3 regions of the Dechloromonas sp. TW-R-39-2 genome follow, and region 1 is predicted to be linked to each of the others. Evidence: riboswitches for the same ligand, from Rfam matches in the RefSeq annotation. Region 1 holds a riboswitch; each other region holds the start of a gene.
What was found. Region 1 has a riboswitch for cobalamin ahead of bluB (5,6-dimethylbenzimidazole synthase). Riboswitches for the same ligand answer to the same signal wherever they lie in the genome.
Positions count from the first base shown of each region.

Region 2: another riboswitch for cobalamin. It lies ahead of GBK02_RS14270 (carbohydrate porin); the one in region 1 lies ahead of bluB (5,6-dimethylbenzimidazole synthase).
Region 3: another riboswitch for cobalamin. It lies ahead of GBK02_RS13060 (energy-coupling factor ABC transporter permease); the one in region 1 lies ahead of bluB (5,6-dimethylbenzimidazole synthase).

Region 1 is NZ_CP045202.1:493,910-499,633, forward strand. Features, by position in the region: gene GBK02_RS02420 (cobalamin-binding protein) at 1-280, opposite strand, end outside; gene cobD (threonine-phosphate decarboxylase CobD) at 277-1,269, opposite strand; gene cbiB (adenosylcobinamide-phosphate synthase CbiB) at 1,262-2,176, opposite strand; gene bluB (5,6-dimethylbenzimidazole synthase) at 2,173-2,928, opposite strand; cobalamin riboswitch at 2,970-3,165, opposite strand; gene GBK02_RS02440 (cobyric acid synthase) at 3,222-4,685, shown strand; gene GBK02_RS02445 (response regulator) at 4,708-5,724, opposite strand, start outside.
Region 2 is NZ_CP045202.1:2,951,739-2,957,462, forward strand. Features, by position in the region: gene GBK02_RS14260 (heavy metal response regulator transcription factor) at 1-570, shown strand, start outside; gene GBK02_RS14265 (heavy metal sensor histidine kinase) at 567-1,901, shown strand; cobalamin riboswitch at 1,974-2,166, shown strand; gene GBK02_RS14270 (carbohydrate porin) at 2,281-3,735, shown strand; gene GBK02_RS14275 (hypothetical protein) at 3,779-3,922, opposite strand; gene GBK02_RS14280 (beta-propeller fold lactonase family protein) at 3,921-4,997, shown strand; gene GBK02_RS14285 (hypothetical protein) at 5,083-5,724, shown strand, end outside.
Region 3 is NZ_CP045202.1:2,692,750-2,698,473, reverse strand. Features, by position in the region: gene GBK02_RS13075 (energy-coupling factor ABC transporter ATP-binding protein) at 1-641, opposite strand, end outside; gene cbiQ (cobalt ECF transporter T component CbiQ) at 641-1,384, opposite strand; gene GBK02_RS13065 (energy-coupling factor ABC transporter substrate-binding protein) at 1,374-1,724, opposite strand; gene GBK02_RS13060 (energy-coupling factor ABC transporter permease) at 1,721-2,398, opposite strand; cobalamin riboswitch at 2,523-2,736, opposite strand; gene GBK02_RS13055 (DEAD/DEAH box helicase) at 2,855-4,669, opposite strand; gene GBK02_RS13050 (response regulator) at 5,041-5,724, shown strand, end outside.

The DNA.
Region 1 (5,724 bases):
CCGCCACCGCTTCGAGGTCGATGCGCGAATAGCCGCCGACGCGGGCGACTTTTTTCGCTTCCGGCGGGTAGTCGCTGTAATCGACGGTGCCGACCAGCTTGCTGCCGGCGCCTGCCGCGAAGAGGCTTTCAGCGGCATGCGGCGCGAGCGTCACGATGCGTTTGGCAGGCCCCTTGAGACGCACTTCCTGCCCGGTATCGTCCTTGAAGACCAGATCGGCAGCACTGGCCGGGCTGCAGGCGAGTGCTGCGGTCAACAGGGCAAAAAGGTGGTTTTTCATGCGGCTTTCCAGTCGTTCAGGGCGGCGGCCAGGCGCAGCCACTCGGCTTCATTGGCTGGCAGGCCGAAGCGGAGCAGTGGCTGCTGGTCGAAATGGCGGGTCAAAATGCCGCGCCGGGCGAGGAACTCATGCAGTTCGCCGGTTTCTGCCGCGTTCAGCGTAGCGAACAAGGCTGTGCTGCTGACGTCGCCCAGCGGTGCCAGCAAAGCATGCAGGCGGGCGGCGGCGGCTTGCAATTCGATCCGGGCGTTGGCCTGCCAAGCGGTGTCCGACAAGGCCAGCCGGGCGGCAACGCGCGATGGCCCGGCGACCGACCACGGGCCGATCAGTTCGGCCAGCTTGGCCAGCAGGTCGGGGGCGGCGAAAACGAAGCCGACCCGCGCCCCGGCCAAGCCGAAAAACTTGCCGATCGAGCGCAGCACGATCAGGTTCGGCGCTTCTGCTGTGCCGGCCAGTGCGGTCAGGCTGTCTTCCGGCGTCGGGTCCATGAAAGCTTCATCGACAATCAGCCAGCCGCCGCGCTTTTTGAGCTGGATGGCCGCGTCGACCGCGACATCGCGCGGGTGACGGCCGGCGGTCGGATTGTTCGGATTGCACATCAGCACATACGGTGTGGCTGTGGTCAGGGCGCGCGGCAATGTGGCGTTCTGCAGGAAACGCAGGCGATGGCCGGCGCGTTGCCAGGCGTGCGGATGTTCGGCGTACAGGGGGCTGATGCAGGCGACAACGGCGCGCGGCAGCAAGTGCGGCAGCAACTGGATGGCGGCTTGCGAGCCGGCGACCGGCAGCAGATTGCTGTTGCCGTAATAGGCAGCGGCTGCCGCTTCCAGGCCATCGTCGTTCTCCGGCAGGCGGAGCCAGCAATCGGCCGGCAATTCAGGCACCGGCCAACAATTCGGGTTGATCCCGGTCGACAGGTCGAGCCAGTTGTCGAGTGGGATGTCGTATCGGGCTGCGGCTTGGCGCAGGCGTCCGCCATGCTCAAGCATGCAGGATTCCAATCATGAAAAAGACGGCCAGCCACAGCCACAGGCTGCGTTGGATCAGGGTGATCGCCCGGCCAAGATCGGCGGCCAGAGGGGCCGTCCCGGTGCCGAGCGGCGGGCGGATTTCTTCCTGGCCGTGATACATCGCCGAACCGCCGAGCAGTACGCCGAGGCTGCCGGCGCCGGCTGACATGACCGGCCCGGCGTTCGGGCTTTCCCAGCCCGGCGCCTGGGTTTTCCAGCAGGCCAGCGCGTTGCACGTCCGGCCAAGCAGGGCGTAGGTCAGCGCCGTCAGGCGGGCCGGCAGCCAGTTGAGCAGATCATCGAAACGCGCCGCAAAGCGGCCGAACAGGTTGTAGCGTTCGGTCCGGTAGCCCCACATCGCATCGAGCGTGTTGGCCAGCCGGAAGAGCAGCGCGCCGGGGCCGCCGAGTAGGGCGAACCAGAACAGCGTGCCGAATATTGCATCGTTGCCGTTTTCAAGGACCGATTCGACGCCCGCTTTGGCGATACCGGATTCATCGAGTTGCGATGTTTCACGGGAAACCATCCAGCTGACTCGCGTCCGCGCCTCGTCCAGCCGGCCTTCGCGCAATGGCCGGGCGACCGCTTCGGCGTGTTCGGCCAGGCTTTGCGCACCGAGGGCGAAGTAGAGCAGGGCGATATCGATGGCGAAGGGGGCGTACGGGCGCAGCCAGAAGGCCAGCCCGACCCAGGGACCGACGACCAGCAGCCAGGCGAGCAAGCCGCTGGAAATGTGTCGATTGTTGAGTTTCTTTTCCAGCATCGACGCCAAATTGCCGAAGCCGACCAGCGGATGCCAGCACCGTGGCTCACCGAGTACACGGTCGAGCAGGACGGCGGCAAGAGCAGCCAGCGGCATGGCAAAGGCGTCGATGCTGAGATTCATTTCGGGAAAATGCCCGGTCCCTGAATGTCGGCCTGCATGTCGCGCAATGCTGTGGTCAACGGCTCGTTCTGGCCGGAATCCGTGGCACCCCATTGCTCGAAATAAACCAGGTTCTCGATCGGCAAACGCGGCAGCCAGCCGGCTTTTTCAAGTTCGGGTTTGTCGTGGAAATGGCTGACATAACCAATGCACAGGTAGGCAATCGGCACGATATGGTGCGGAATGCCGAGCGCGTCCTGCAGTTCGGTTTCATTGAAAATGCTCACCCAGCCGACGCCCAGGCCCTCGGCGCGGGCCGCCAGCCAGAGATTCTGGACGGCGCAGACGCTGCTGTAGAGGTCCATCGTCGGAATGTGCGTGCGGCCGATGACAACCGGGCCGGTACGCGTTCGGTCGCAAGTAATGCACAGGCTGATCGGCGCTTCGAGAATGCCCTGCAGCTTGAGCTTGCTGTAGATCTCGCGCTTGCCATCCGGGAACATCTGGGCCGCTTCCTGGTTGGCTTGGTCGAAGATGCCATGCACGCGTTGCTTGACCTCGTCGGAGCGCACGAGCAGAAAGTTCCACGGTTGCATGAAACCGACCGAGGGTGCGTGGTGCGCTGCCATCAGCACGCGGCTGAGCACATCGTCCGGCACCGGCGTCGGCAGGAACTGGCCGCGCACGTCACGGCGGTTGAAAATGGCTTGATAGACTGCGGCCCGATCGGCGTCGGAAAAGGCGGGTGCCATCGGTGTGGCTTGGTTTTCCATGGATTCCCCTTCTGGAAATGAAACAGCTGCCGGGCCTGACAGCCTGCAATTCGTCTCCCGGCCGGTCTTCTGACTTGGATTCAGCCTGGCGATGCGCCTTCCCGGCCGGTATTCCCGTCCAGTGGCCTGATGCATCGCCCGTCATCCTTACAGCGTTGGGCACGTGGCGGATTTGCACCGCCTTCCCGATTCTCCGTCCAGCGTTGGCTGAACGACACCCGGAGACACTTGCCCAAACAAATGGGCGGGGCCGATGGTGCCATAATTACGGACTTTTTTCACATTTGGTCGCTATGTCCTGCTTTTCACTGATGGTCCAGGGGACCACGTCGGATGCCGGTAAATCCACGCTGGTCGCGGCTTTGTGCCGGATTCTCAAGCGCCGCGGGATCAATGTCGCGCCGTTCAAGCCGCAGAACATGGCGCTCAATTCGGCGGTCACCGTCGACGGTGGTGAAATCGGCCGGGCCCAGGCGCTGCAGGCACTGGCCTGTGGCCTGTTGCCGCATACCGATTTCAACCCGGTGCTGCTCAAGCCGACGACCGACAAGAAGTCGCAGGTCATCATCCACGGCAAAGTGGCGATGGACCTCAATGCGCGCGACTACCAGGAATACAAGCCACGGGCGATGCAGGCCGTTTTGGCCTCCTGGGGGCGGTTGACCGCGCAATACGACGCAGTGATGGTCGAAGGGGCCGGATCGCCGGCCGAAATCAACCTGCGGGCGCGCGACATTGCCAACATGGGCTTTGCCGAGGCGGTCGATTGTCCGGTGATCATCGTTGCCGACATTGACCGGGGCGGCGTTTTCGCGCATCTGGTCGGTACGCTCGAATTGCTTTCGCCGTCCGAGCAGAACCGGGTCAAGGGTTTCGTGATCAACCGTTTTCGCGGCGATATTTCGTTGCTTGAATCCGGCCTGACCTGGCTCGAAGAACGCACCGGCAAGCCGGTGCTCGGCGTGCTGCCCTACCTGCACGGCCTGATGCTCGATGCTGAAGATGCGATTGCCACCGCTGCGGTCGACGGTAAAAAAACGGCCCGATTGAAAGTGGTCGCCCCGGCTTATCCGCGCGTTTCCAATCACAACGATCTCGATCCGCTGCGCCTGCATCCGGAGGTCGATTTCCAATGGATCGGCCCAGGCGAAACGCCGCCGGCCGCCGACCTGATCGTCCTGCCCGGCTCCAAGGCCGTGCGGGCCGACATCGATTGGCTGCGCCAGCAAGGCTGGGCGACGGCGATCCAGAAACATCTGCGTTACGGTGGCAAGGTCGTCGGCCTGTGCGGCGGCTACCAGATGCTCGGGCGGATGATTCACGATCCGCTGGGTCTGGAAGGCCAGCCGGGCAGCACACCGGGGCTGGCGGCGCTCGATCTGGAAACGACGCTGGAAACCGAGAAACAGTTGCGCAATGTCAGCGGCCATCTTGCCTTGCCGGGCAATCCGGCGATGACCGGTTACGAAATTCACCTGGGTGTGACACGCGGCGATGGTCTGGGGCAGGCAGCGGTACAACTGGCCGATGGCCGGACGGACGGGGCGGTTTCAGCCGACAACCAGGTCTTTGCCACTTATTGTCATGGCGTTTTCGATCATCCCGAGGCGTTGACCGCGCTACTCGCCTGGGCCGGCTTGCAGGAAAGTGGGCAGGTCGATTTTGCCGCCCGGCGTGAAGCCGACCTCGACCGACTGGCCGATTCGGTCGAAACCGCGCTCGACTGGGAAAAAATGGCGACTTTCCTGCCGCTGTAAGGCGCGATGGCCGGGCTTTGCCTCAGCCGGCCGGCTTGGGCTCTTCGTGGTGAATCCGCTTGAGCGCGACCTGGCGCTGGATCTCGCGGAAATCCATTTCCCGGCCGTGCAGTGCGTAATGTTTGCGGATGCTGCCGAACACCTTCTTGGCATCCGGGCTGCTCATCAGCTCTTCGGTATGGCGGTCGGCCAGTTCTCGATCGCCGACCGAGAGCGCCGCACGCATCACATCGAGTCGTACCGTGGCGGTGAGTTCGGTGGCGAGCAAAGCCGGGCGCAGACCGGCAAAACGCTTCTTGCCGCGATCCGGCGAAGCCAGCGCGAGCAGTGAAGCATAGCTGCCCTGTTCGTTGAGGCTCAGGTTCTGCAATTCCGATTCGCGAATGCCAACCAGCACTTTCTCGGCGGTGATCAGGTCGCCGGCATCGACATAGCTGCGCGCCAGGGTCAGTTGGTCGTCGGCTGAAACGGCGCCGGGCATGGTGTCGTTGGCGATGACATCGGCCATCGCCGCCCGAGCCGCCTCGCTGTCGCCGTTGAGCGTTGCCGCCTCGGCCAGCAGGCGCTTGCGGACATAGTTGCGCGGGGTTTTTTTGGCCACCTCATCGAGCACCTTCTGGGCTTCCTCGTGTTCGCCCTGGGCCATGCAGATGCTGGCCTTGATGTCCGAGGCATCGAAAAAATGCGGTGTACCGGCGACGACGCGATCAATTTCCTCGCGCGCTTCGGTCAGCCGATTCTGTTGGTGCAGCGAGCGCGCCACGCCAGCTCTGGCCCAGGGGAAATCGTAATTTTCCAGAATACGGCGATAAGCCGTTTCGGCCGAGCTTGAATCACCGGTGGCGAGCAGCACTTCGGCTTGCTGGCGAAGAATTTCGAAACGGTAGGGGCGGCCAGCTTCGCTATCGCGCTGCGCAGCCAGGATAGCCAGTGCTTTTTGGTATTCCTGCTGGCGTTTTTCCCGGTAATACGCGGCGAAAAAATCCTTTTTCTGAACAATTCGATTGAGCCGCAAGAGCAGTTTGTCGGGCGAAAAAGG
Region 2 (5,724 bases), 1.0 Mb from region 1:
ATGAGTCTGGAGTTCGATTACGCGGCCATCATCCTCGACTCCATGCTGCCCGGCATGGACGGACTTGCCTTGCTGGCTGCCTTGCGTACCAAAAAACAAACGCCGGTCTTGATGTTGACCGCGCTGGGTAAAGTGGAAGACCGGGTCAACGGTTTGCAGACGGGCGCCGACGACTATCTGGTCAAGCCGTTTGCCTTTTCGGAGCTGATCGCTCGAATCCAGGGACTGCTGCGCCGCTCGGCGCAGCATCAACCGGAAAGCACGTCGAACCGTCTGGCATTGCACGATCTTGAAATGGATCTGGCTCGCCGTAAGGTCTCCAGGAATGGTCAGCGTATCGACCTGAGTGCCAAGGAGTTCTTGCTGCTTTCTCTGTTTCTGAGGAAACAAGGCGAGGTGCTATCGCGTACCGAGATTGCCGAGCAGGTTTGGGATATGAATTTCGACAGCAACACCAATGTAGTCGAAGTTTCGATCAAGCGACTTCGCGCCAAAATGGATACACCCTTCGAGCTCCAACTACTGCACACCGTACGAGGCATGGGTTATGTCCTCGAAATGCGCGAATGAAACTTGGCAAACAGATTAACCCGACGCTGAGTGGTCGCCTTGTACGCTGGCTCGCCTCACTAAGTTTGGGTGTCCTTGGATGTTTGTGTCTCGGAGTATTTTTCTCGGTCAAAATCAATCTTGAGTCACAACAGGATCTACGCCTTGAAAAGCTCAGTACGGCAATTCAGCACCTGTTTGAAGAAACGCCGGCACACCTGCAACCGGAAACACTGGAACATGACCTGGAAGATCTTCTGAAGATCAATCGGGACTTGCATCTCAAGTTGCTCGATAGATTGGGTGAGGCTCGTTTCATTTCGACGCCAAGTGCGTGGCCGTTAAAAGCGCGCTTTCACTCGCTTGCACTTCCCGACGGAGCTCCGAGGACAAATTTTGCCGTTGCCGAACTGGCGCTCGACACCGCGCCGGACGAGGCTATTCTGGATCGCCTCGCAGCCATTCTCTGGGGGGCTGCATTGATCGGCAGTGCTGCGATCACCGTGGGCGGTTACCTGCTCGTTTATTTTGGACTGGCCCCCATTCGGACACTGGCTGAGCAAACGCGCTGTCTCGCAATACTTTCCCTCGACAAACGGTTGGAAACTGAGGGGATTCCCGCCGAGCTACAAGTGCTTGTCGATCAGTTCAACGATTTGCTAAACCGACTGGAAAAAGCCTACCAGCAGCTCGAAGGATTCAATGCCGATGTAGCGCACGAATTGAGAACGCCGTTGGCGAGTATCATCGCTAGCAGTGAATTGGCTTTGCGTAGCAACGACAAGGATGAAAATCTGCGTGATTGCATCGGTGCGAATCTCGAAGAAATGCACAGGCTGTCGGGCATAGTGAATGACATGCTGTTCCTGTCGCAAGCCGACCGGGGTGCAAAAGCCCGGCGGAAACCCATTCAAAGCCTCGCCCAACTCTGCACTGAGGTGGCTGACTACTATGAAGCCGTGCTGATTGAGTCCGACCTTCAGTTGTCGATTGAAGGTGACGCTTCCGGCCTGTTCGATGCTGCACTGCTACGGCGCGTACTGTCCAATTTACTGAATAATGCAGCTCGATATGCCGATCACGGGAGTGCAATCGTGATCCGGATAACGCCGAAAACAGATGGACGACTTAAACTCTCGGTGATCAACCGAGGCAAACCGATTCCTGATGAAAGCCTGCCTCATATCTTCAATCGTTTTTACCGCGTAGACACGTCACGTAGCCACGGCCACCAAAATCACGGACTGGGCCTCGCCATCGTTAGCGCGATTGCGCGGATGCATGACGGGGAGGCATTCGCAATATCGGGGAGCGATGAAATCGAAATTGGTGTGTTGTTGACTTCTGGGTGAAGCCTGCCCCAATGCAGCAATGGCATATATAGTCGCTTTGCTGGATTTAGCTTAAGCTTTGCCTAGCTGATACAATCGAAAATTGTTCGCGGTGCCTGCTTGCCTTTTTGGCAGCGGGTGAAACGGGAAACAGGTCAAATGCCTGTGCTGCCCCCGCAACGGTAGGGAAGTGCGGAATCATCTCAAGGCCACTGGGTTCTATCCTGGGAAGGCGATGGTTCAAAACTCCTGAGCCCGGAGACCGGCCACGGACAATCAGCGGAAGCGTTGCGGGGATGCAACGGCCGGCGCGATTCCTATTGCCCCTGCTTTTCCCCGTTCCGTCTCCACCTTCGTCGATGACCGGCTGCGGGGACGCTCGCCGGAACAAGGGGCCATCATGCATCACCACCTCAAACGCACCGTCATTGCGGCTGCGTTGCTTTCAGCACTGCACTCCTACGCCGCAGAAATAACAACCCAACCAACGTCCGGCAAAACCGGCTCTGGGCGCAAAGCACTGCTTCAACGCATCGAAACGCTCGAAAAACAACTCGGCGAGATGCAGCAACTCATATTGTCTCAACAAGGCCAACCGAGCAAAAACACTCAGCCGACTGAACCCGTCGCCGGCAATAAAGTGGTCGTAGCACGTCTGAATGAAATGGAAGCACGACTGGCCACGGTAGAAACCACCACCGTTCTCTCCGAACCCAAAACGGCAGTAAAGCAGATTCAGGTCTACGTCGATGCCGATGGCAATCAATACGATCACCCCGTCGCGGGCGCAACCCCGACGCTGACCTATCAAAGGGAGCGCGTCTATCGGCGGCAAACCATACGCGAGGAAATCGAAGAGGCACTGGCGGCCGAAAAGAAAGGCAGCATCGAACTGGGCGTCAGCAATGTCACCACAGCACAAATGGCCTTGCAGACAGGAGGACCGTCATCACGGGCCAATCGTCATACCTATGGACTATCAGCGGCCGATGTGACCTTCCGGGCAAAATCGGCCGCACTGAATACCGAGTTCTTTGCCGACGTCGTCGGCATCGGCGGCTCCGCTCCTGACCAGGAAATTTCGGCCATCAATTTGCTCAACAGCCAAGCGGCTCGCCTCAGCAACAACCAGCTAAATCTACGTGAAGCGTGGATCAGAACCGAATTGCTCAATCAAAAATTGGGGTTGAGTGTCGGTCGTCTTGATCTGACCAACTATTTCGATCGTAACGTCGTGGCCAACGATGAAACGGAGCGCTTCATCAGCGACGCGCTGGTCAATAACCCGGTCCTCGGTTTGACAACGAACGGCCTTGGCTTCGCCGCAATCTACGACCCGAAGAGCAACATCAATTTCAAGCTGGGTATGCAGCAAAGCAGCACTGAAGCGACCAGTCTATCCACCTCGCTTTACTCGCTGGCGGAGGTGGAATATATCGCTCGGCCGCTTTCCTTGCCTGAAGGCCGTTATCGACTCTGGGGACGGCAAGACAACAGCACCGGCAGCAACAAGACCGGTGCCGGCGTCAGCTTCGACCAGAAGCTGACCTCGGCTGTGACCTTGTTCGGGCGTTACGGCAGCGGCTATGTCGGCAGTGTTGGCGGAACGATGAAGTTCTACAGCGGCGGCCTGGCCTTCCAGGCCCCCTACACCTTCAATCCGCTCGACATGTGGGGCGTCGGCTACGCACAAACCGACCTGTACAACGGCAACACGGAAAAACTGGCCGAAGGGTTCTACAACCTTCGTCTGGCAGATCACCTCTCCCTCTCATTCCTGCTGCAGTACGTCATGGAATCGAAGACGAAGGAAAGCTATCTGATTCCGGGTGTTCGCATGAAGGTCAGCTTCTAACGGAAATGCAAGGAGAACAAAAAATGTCGAAATCAAAGCTAAATCAGGTTATGGGTGTGCTCCTGGCTGCTGCCAGCCTGATGACAGTTTCATCATCAATGGCACAGATGAAACACACGCCCGGCATGTCGATGCCGGCCCCTTCATCCTCTTCAAAAGTGATTATCAGCGACCCAGCATCGGCCATGATGATTGTCGATCGCGACTCCAACGATATTGCATTCATGGATCTCAAGAGCCGCAAAATCCTGGGCCGAACCTTCCTCGGCAACAACGTTAACCCGCACATGGCGATGATGTCGCCTGACGGCCGCTACGTTGTCACCGGCGGTACCCGCGCCAACACCGCCTACGTCATCGATGCCCGTACGCTGGAACTGGTCAAAAAGATTCCGGTGGGAATCTCTCCCGAGCACTTCTCGTTCTCCCCGGATGGCCGCTATTACTACCAGGGAAATCCGGAGGGCGATTCGATTACCGTGATCGACATGGCGTCGCTCAGCGTGATCAAAACCATTGAAGGGCTGGCCGAGCCGCTCAACATTACCTTCACGCACGACGGCTCCAAGGCCTACGTCGGCAACTACGGGGCGCACTGGGTTGGCGTCATTGACGTCACACGCCACCAGTTGCTCAAGAAAATCCAGATTGCCAACGTACCCGGCATTTCGCGCCTCGATCCGGGCAAGTACCTGAAGGAGATCAAGGGCATCTCCATGCCCGCCATGAGTCTCGACAATCGCTACATCTATGCCGCCGATGGCGACCTGGGCGTGGTAGGCGTGATCGACACGCGTGAAGACAAGGTGGTCAAAGTCATCCGCGTCGGTCAAAACCCGTGGCGTATTTACATGGGGCATGACGGCAAGTACGCCATTACCGTCAATAACGGCGATGAGACCATATCGATCATCGATCTCCAGAGAAACGAAGTGGCCGCCACCCTGCCGGCGGGACCGGACATGACCGGCGTCAACTTTGCCGCGGGCAAGGCTTTCGTCATCAGCTCGACTACCGGCTTTGTCTATGTCTACAACATGAAAACCTTGAAGCCCGCAGGCCGGATCAAGATCGGCACCAACATTCAGTTGGAAACAGCGACCACCGACTTGGCCGACGAGAAGATCTATCTGGCGGCATCCACCGACCACTCCATCTACATCATTGACGGCAAGACGGAAGCAGTCGAGCGGATTCCCAATGTCGGCCTGTATCCATGGGGAACACACATCATGGATAGCAAAGACAATTATTGCCATTGACCTGAATGGTTTCCCGCAGTTGCCAACTGTGGGAAACCATCAAGCCAGAAATAGCTGATCCAGCTTCCTGAAAGAGAGAATAGCCATGCGTCGTTTTGTTTTTGTGAGTGCCGCATTCTGGTGTCTGTTACCGCCCCTCGCGCAAGGCGCGGACCTCCGTGAACGCATGCGGACGCAGGCTGATGGCATCAAGGTGACCGGAGCGCAAGCCAGTGATCTCACGCTGACCTTGACTGAGGCAGCCATGCGCCCCGTTCAGACCTGGATACGCACAGTGGGAACGATCGCTCAGGATGGTCAAAGCATCTCGGCGCAACTGCGTGCATCCGAGGCAGAAGGTGTGCAGATTGGGCAGCGAACACGCAACTTTGCAGCCAATGCCCGAACGCAAATGCATCAGGGCAAGGTCATCAAGGTCGCCCCACAGGCTGGCGGCCCTCTGGTGCTATCGACCTTGGCTGACCGAGGACACACACCCGGCACGCGCTATCTGATGGAGATCGTTGTTGAGCGCGGGCCGTATCTGTCGATTCCCAACGTCTCGATCATTGAAGAAGGCGGCAATCAACTCGCTTACATCGAAATGCAACCGGCAGGGAGTGGCATCTATGCGCCACGCGTGATCCAGACAGGCATCCAAGGGGAACAGTATACGGAGGTCAAGCAGGGGCTATTTGAAGGAGACCGCGTCGTTTCGATCGGCAGTTTTTTCGTCAATGCCGAAGAC
Region 3 (5,724 bases), 1.3 Mb from region 1:
ATGTGTTCGGCCCAGCGGTAGGCAAAGTCGATGTCGTGCGTTGCCAGCAGCAGCGTGATGCCACTTTGCTGCAGGCTGTTGAGTGTCTTTTCGAGTTCTTTCTGCATGGCAGGATCGAGGCCGGCCATGGGTTCGTCGAGAATCAGCAACTCGGGCTGCATGGCCAGAACACCGGCAATGCAGACCCGCTTTTTCTGGCCGAAACTGAGGTTGTGTACCGCTTTGTCGGCCAGTTCAGTCAGGTCGACCAAGGCCAGTGCGGCAGCGACTCGCCGTTCGACGACATCGAGCTTGAGGCCGAGATTGAGCGGGCCGAATGAAACGTCGTCTGCAACGCTGGACGAGAATAATTGCCGGTCCGGGTCCTGGAATACCAGCCCGACCCGGCTGCGCAGATGGCGCAAGCCACTGCGGCTGTATTCGACCGGCTTGCCGGCATAGTGAACGACGCCGGAGGAGGGTTTGAGCAAACCGTTGGCATGCTGGAAGAGGGTCGTTTTGCCGGCGCCATTGGCGCCGATCAGGACGTTGCGTGTGCCGCGCCGGATACGCAGCGAGCACTGCGCCAGGCCGCGGCTGCCATCCGGGTAGCGATAGGTGGCCTGGGCCAGTTCGAGCAGGGTGTCGTTTTGTTCGGGCATCACAAGGCGACCGCCATGAGTATCAGCAGGCTGCTGGCCAGCACAGCGATCAGGCAGTCGCGCCCGGTGTTGGCGTAGGATTTTTCGATAAAGCGCAGCGGCCCATCGTTGTTGCGTGCCTGTGCGGCAAGATGAAGATCGTGGGCGCGTTGCCAGATTTGCAGGCTCAGGCTGGCAGCCAGTTCGCCAAGCGAGCGCAGCGAGGTTCCCGGGGTGGCATAACCGAGGCGCGCGGCCTGGGCTGTGTGCGTGCTCTGGCATGCGTCGGAAAAAACGAACAGCATGCGGTGGCAGAGCAGCATGATGTCGAGCAGCAGGGGCGGAGCCTTGAGGCGTTGCAGCAGACCCAGCAAATCGTTGAGTGGCGTGCTGGAAATAAGGAACAGCAGCGCGGCCAATGCCCCCAGCGAACGATTGCCGAGCGCGACGATTGGCCCGCTGGATTCAGGTATCAGGACGATGTGGGGCAGGCTGCTGGCGGGGTTCGTTTCGAGCGAGAACGCCAGCGACAGGCAACCGGGGAGCAGGAACAGCGCAGCCGGGACGGCCACCCGGACATACGAGCGCCAGCCAATGCCGGGACCGAGCAGGCTGGTGGCGATCAGGAGCAGGGTGATGCCTGCTGCGGTCAACGGCTGCCGAACGGCAAAAACCGCAATCAGGCCGCCAATCGAAAAAATGCTTTTTGCAGCCGGTGAGATGTGACGCCAGCGATTGTTCGCTGCCATTTGGTCAATCAGCATCGGATTGCTTCCCTGATTTTTGCTGATTGATTCGCTGCTGCTTTTCGCGATTGAGCGAGACGCCCAGGTAGTAGCCGATAAAGCCGGCACCCAGTGCTGCCTGCAAAGCAAACAGCAGTGATGCGATTTCGCTGCTGGCCGGTTGCAGCAGCGGCGTAAACCAGGGCTTGTAATCTGGCGATATCTGGCTGATCAAGGCTCTGGCCTTGTCATCCGTTCCCGTGAAAATGTCTGATGGCGGGCTTGCATCGGTCGGCACCGGTGCTTTGACCAGCCAGAGCGGCAAGGCTGCGAGCAAGACAACGATCAGCAAAAGCAGTGCATTCCGATGTCGTTTCATGCGCCGCTCCGCTTTGCGGGTAAAACAGCCATGTCACGCAACTCTTGCGGATTGAAGCGTGCCAGGGCGTTGAAAATCACGATGCTGAGCAGCCCTTCGCTGATCGCCAGCGGTATCTGGGTGATGGCAAAGATGCTCGAAAACTTGACCAGTGCGCCGCTAAAGCCGCTGACCGAATCAGGGAATGCCAGTGCCAGCTGGACGGAAGTGGTCAGATACGTGAATAAATCGGCCAGGGCGGCAGCACAAAATACGCTGACCGAGAATGAGCAATGCAGCCAGCGCATCATCCGAAAGGTCATGCTGGCCACCAAGGGGCCAACGATTGCCATCGAGAAGACATTGGCACCGAGTGTCGTCAAGCCGCCATGGGCCAGCAGCAATGCCTGAAAAAGCAGGACAACCGTACCAATCGGTGCCATCGCGACGGGGCCGAAAAGCAGCGCGCCCAGTCCCGTACCTGTCGGGTGCGAGCTGCTGCCTGAAAGCGAGGGGAGTTTAAGAGCCGACAGCACGAAGGCGAAGGCTGCGGCCACCCCAATCAGCATGCGCTGTTCGGGCTTGTCGCGAATGCGCTTGCCGAGCGCCAGCAGGCCCCAGCCGATAAAGGGTGCGGACGCCAGGCTCCAGCCAATGGCGTGCTCGAAAGGCAAAAAGCCCTCCATGATGTGCATTCTTCTCTCCCACAGCGAGAAATGGCAAACAGCACCAATACGGGGGAGAAATGCAGATCGGAAGAAATATCGCTGGCCAATGCCTGCGCAAATCAACAGAACCTTTCCCATCACCCCGGGGATTGGTACAGCAGTTGATTTAGGCCGGTCTTCTGGCTCGCCTTCAATCTAGTTTGCCAACCTTCCCGTGCGAACACAGTGGCGTAGGGCAAATTCGTCAGGCTTACAGCAGCGGGGGCTGCGCCGGAATGGTTGAGCTGTTGGCTCGAACGTCACCGGCTTCCCGTTTCACCCGCCCCACGACTGTGGAGCAAGGCACCTAAAACGGCGCGAGTATAGGCTGATCTGATTGCAATTGCATAGCGCAATTTTGCCGCTCTGCTGTTGGCGGGCGATTTACAGGCAATAAAAAAGCCACGGTTTGAGCCGTGGCTTTTGAATTCAAGCGGGGCGTGCTTAGTAGGCGCCCGGCTTTTTCTTGAATTTGCTGCGATCACCATCGAACTTGCGTTCGCCGCCGCCATCCTGGCGTCCTTCGTCCGGACGCAGGTTGATCGGGACGCCACGAACGCGGGTGCGTTTCAGGGCGTTGGCAGCTTCGCCAGGCATGCCAGCAGGCAGTTCGACCGTGCTTGATTCTTCGTAGAGCGCGATGCGACCGATGAAGCGGCTTTCAATCCCGGCTTCATTGGCGATGGCGCCAACGATATCCTTGACCTGAACGCCATGCTCCCGGCCCACATCGATCCGGTAACGGACAACGTCGCCTGCCGGTGCGGCACGGCGTGGCTTCTCTCCGCCTTCGAAACGGGGCCGTTCGCCACGATCTTCGAAACGCGGTTTGTCGCTGCCCTCAAAGCGCGGCTTGCGATCACGCTCGCCAAAGCTGCCCGGACGGGCACGGCTGTCGCGGTTGTCGTAGGCGGCAGCCGGGGCTGGACGCGGGTCTTCGCCGGCGATCTGCAGTGGCTTGCCTTCCTGGGCCATCATGGCCAGTGCGGCGGCAACTTCTTCGGCGCTGACATTTTGTTCTTCGGCAATTTGCGAAACGATGTTGGCAAAGAAATCGAGGCCTTCAGCATTGAGCACTTCGGCGACCTTGGCCTTGAAGTCGGTGACGCGCTTGTTGGTCACGTCGGCACGGCTGGGCAGGGTCAGTGGGGCGATCGGCTGGCGGGTGGCACGCTCGATGGTGCGCAGCATGCGAATTTCACGCGGCGCGACGAAGAGGATGGCGTTGCCGGTACGACCGGCGCGGCCGGTACGGCCGATACGGTGCACGTAGGCTTCGGTGTCGTACGGAATGTCATAGTTCACAACGTGGCTGACGCGCGGCACGTCGATGCCGCGGGCGGCCACGTCGGTGGCGATGACGATGTCCAGTGCGCCGGACTTCAACTGCTCGATGACGCGTTCGCGCATTTGCTGGTTGAGGTCGCCATTCAGCGCAGCAGCGGCGTAACCGCGGGCGTTGAGCTTGTCTGCCAGTTCAACGGTGGCGGTCTTGGTGCGGACGAAAATGATCGCTGCATCGAAGTTTTCTTCGACTTCGAGGATGCGGGTCAGGGCGTCCAGCTTGTGCATGCCGGAAACCTGCCAGTAAACCTGACGGATGGCGGCAACGGTGGCGGTGGCCGACTTGATCTTGATTTCGCGCGGTTCAACCAGGTATTTCTGGGCAACGCGGCGAATTTGTTCCGGCATGGTCGCCGAGAAAAGAGCGGTCTGGTGTTGTTCCGGCGTGCGTTCGAGAATCCACTCGACGTCGTCGATGAAGCCCATGCGCAGCATTTCGTCAGCTTCGTCGAGCACCAGGGTCTTCAGGTTGTCCAGGTTGAGCGTCTTGCGCTCAAGGTGGTCCATGACGCGACCCGGCGTGCCGACGATGACGTGGGCGCCGCGCGACAGTTGCTTGAGCTGGATGGTGTAGCTTTGACCGCCGTAAATCGGCAGCACATGGAAGCCGGGCAGGTTCTTGGCGTAGCTTTGCAGCGCTTCGGCAACCTGGATGGCGAGTTCGCGGGTCGGCGTCAGGATCAGGGCCTGCGGCTTGGCGACCTTGACGTCGATCTGTTCCATCAACGGCAGCGCAAAGGCGGCGGTCTTGCCGGTGCCGGTCTGGGCCATGCCGATGATGTCATGGCCGTCAAGCAGAATGGGAATGCACTGAGCTTGAATGGGCGACGGTGTTTCGTAGCCGATTTCAGTCAATGTCTGGAGTAGCGTGGAGCTTAGGCCGAGATCGGCAAAGCTTTCAGCGGGTGATGTCATGCTGTTTCCTTTCGACGTCGCTGCTTGCTTTTATTGGCTTGCGACGCGTATGCCCGATGGTCGGGCGGCCTGAGTTCCCCTGACGCAGCTATGCCTAGGGGGCGATTCAATGGTGAGACCTGCAAAGTGAACTGCAAACGAGGGGTAAAGCGGTAGCTGCTCGGGAGCCCTGCGGGCGATGGATCAACGCATTGATATTATTAGTTTACTCCATTTTTGCCTGGCCGGAAACTGCTAAGGTCGATATTTGCCAACTACAATACGCTGGCGCATTATTGCGGATACATGAAGCTCGACGCCAAGCGCTTGCTAGGGCGGCTTTTCGGGCCATAGGGGAGAGCATCGTTTTGCTGGGAAAAGTCGGATCATCATTGGCTGCCCGCTTTGGCTTCAGTCAGCTGAAGCTGCGTCTTTGGGCGCTGGCGCTGTTGCCGGTATTGGTCTTGCCGGTTGTCGCCGGCATTTTTCTGGTCATTGGCAACGAATATTTCGAGCGGATGCTGACCCAGAAAGTCATTGGCGATTTGTCGATGGCTCGCTCGCATCTCGAACACATTCAAAATGAAGCCAGTGCGTCGGCGCGTAGCCTGGCTGATTCAAAACGGATTAACCGTCTTTTGCGGGGTGAGTCAAAAGATACGCCATTGAGCGATGTCCTTGCCTCCCGTCAGGAGAATGTGGGTTTCGATTTCCTGGCCATTCTTGATCGTGAAGGACGGATTGCTGCATCGGCCCAGAAAAACGGTGAAACCAATCCATTCGCAGACATCGGCGTGGTGCGTCGGGCGCTGAGCAATCCTGCGCAGGCGACGGTTGGTCTGGAAGTTTTGCCTGGTGCATTGTTGGCTCGCTTGTCTGCCAGCTTGCCGGAGCGGGCAAGAATCGATTTGCTCCCGACGCCAATGGCTGCGCCGACTGATCGCAGCGCCGAAACCCGTGGCCTGCTCGTTGTAGCCACGGCGCCGATGCATGATGAAGCGGGTCAAATGATCGGTCTGGTGGTCGGCGGGACGTTGCTGAATCGGGATGATGCTTTTGTCGATTATTTGTCAGGT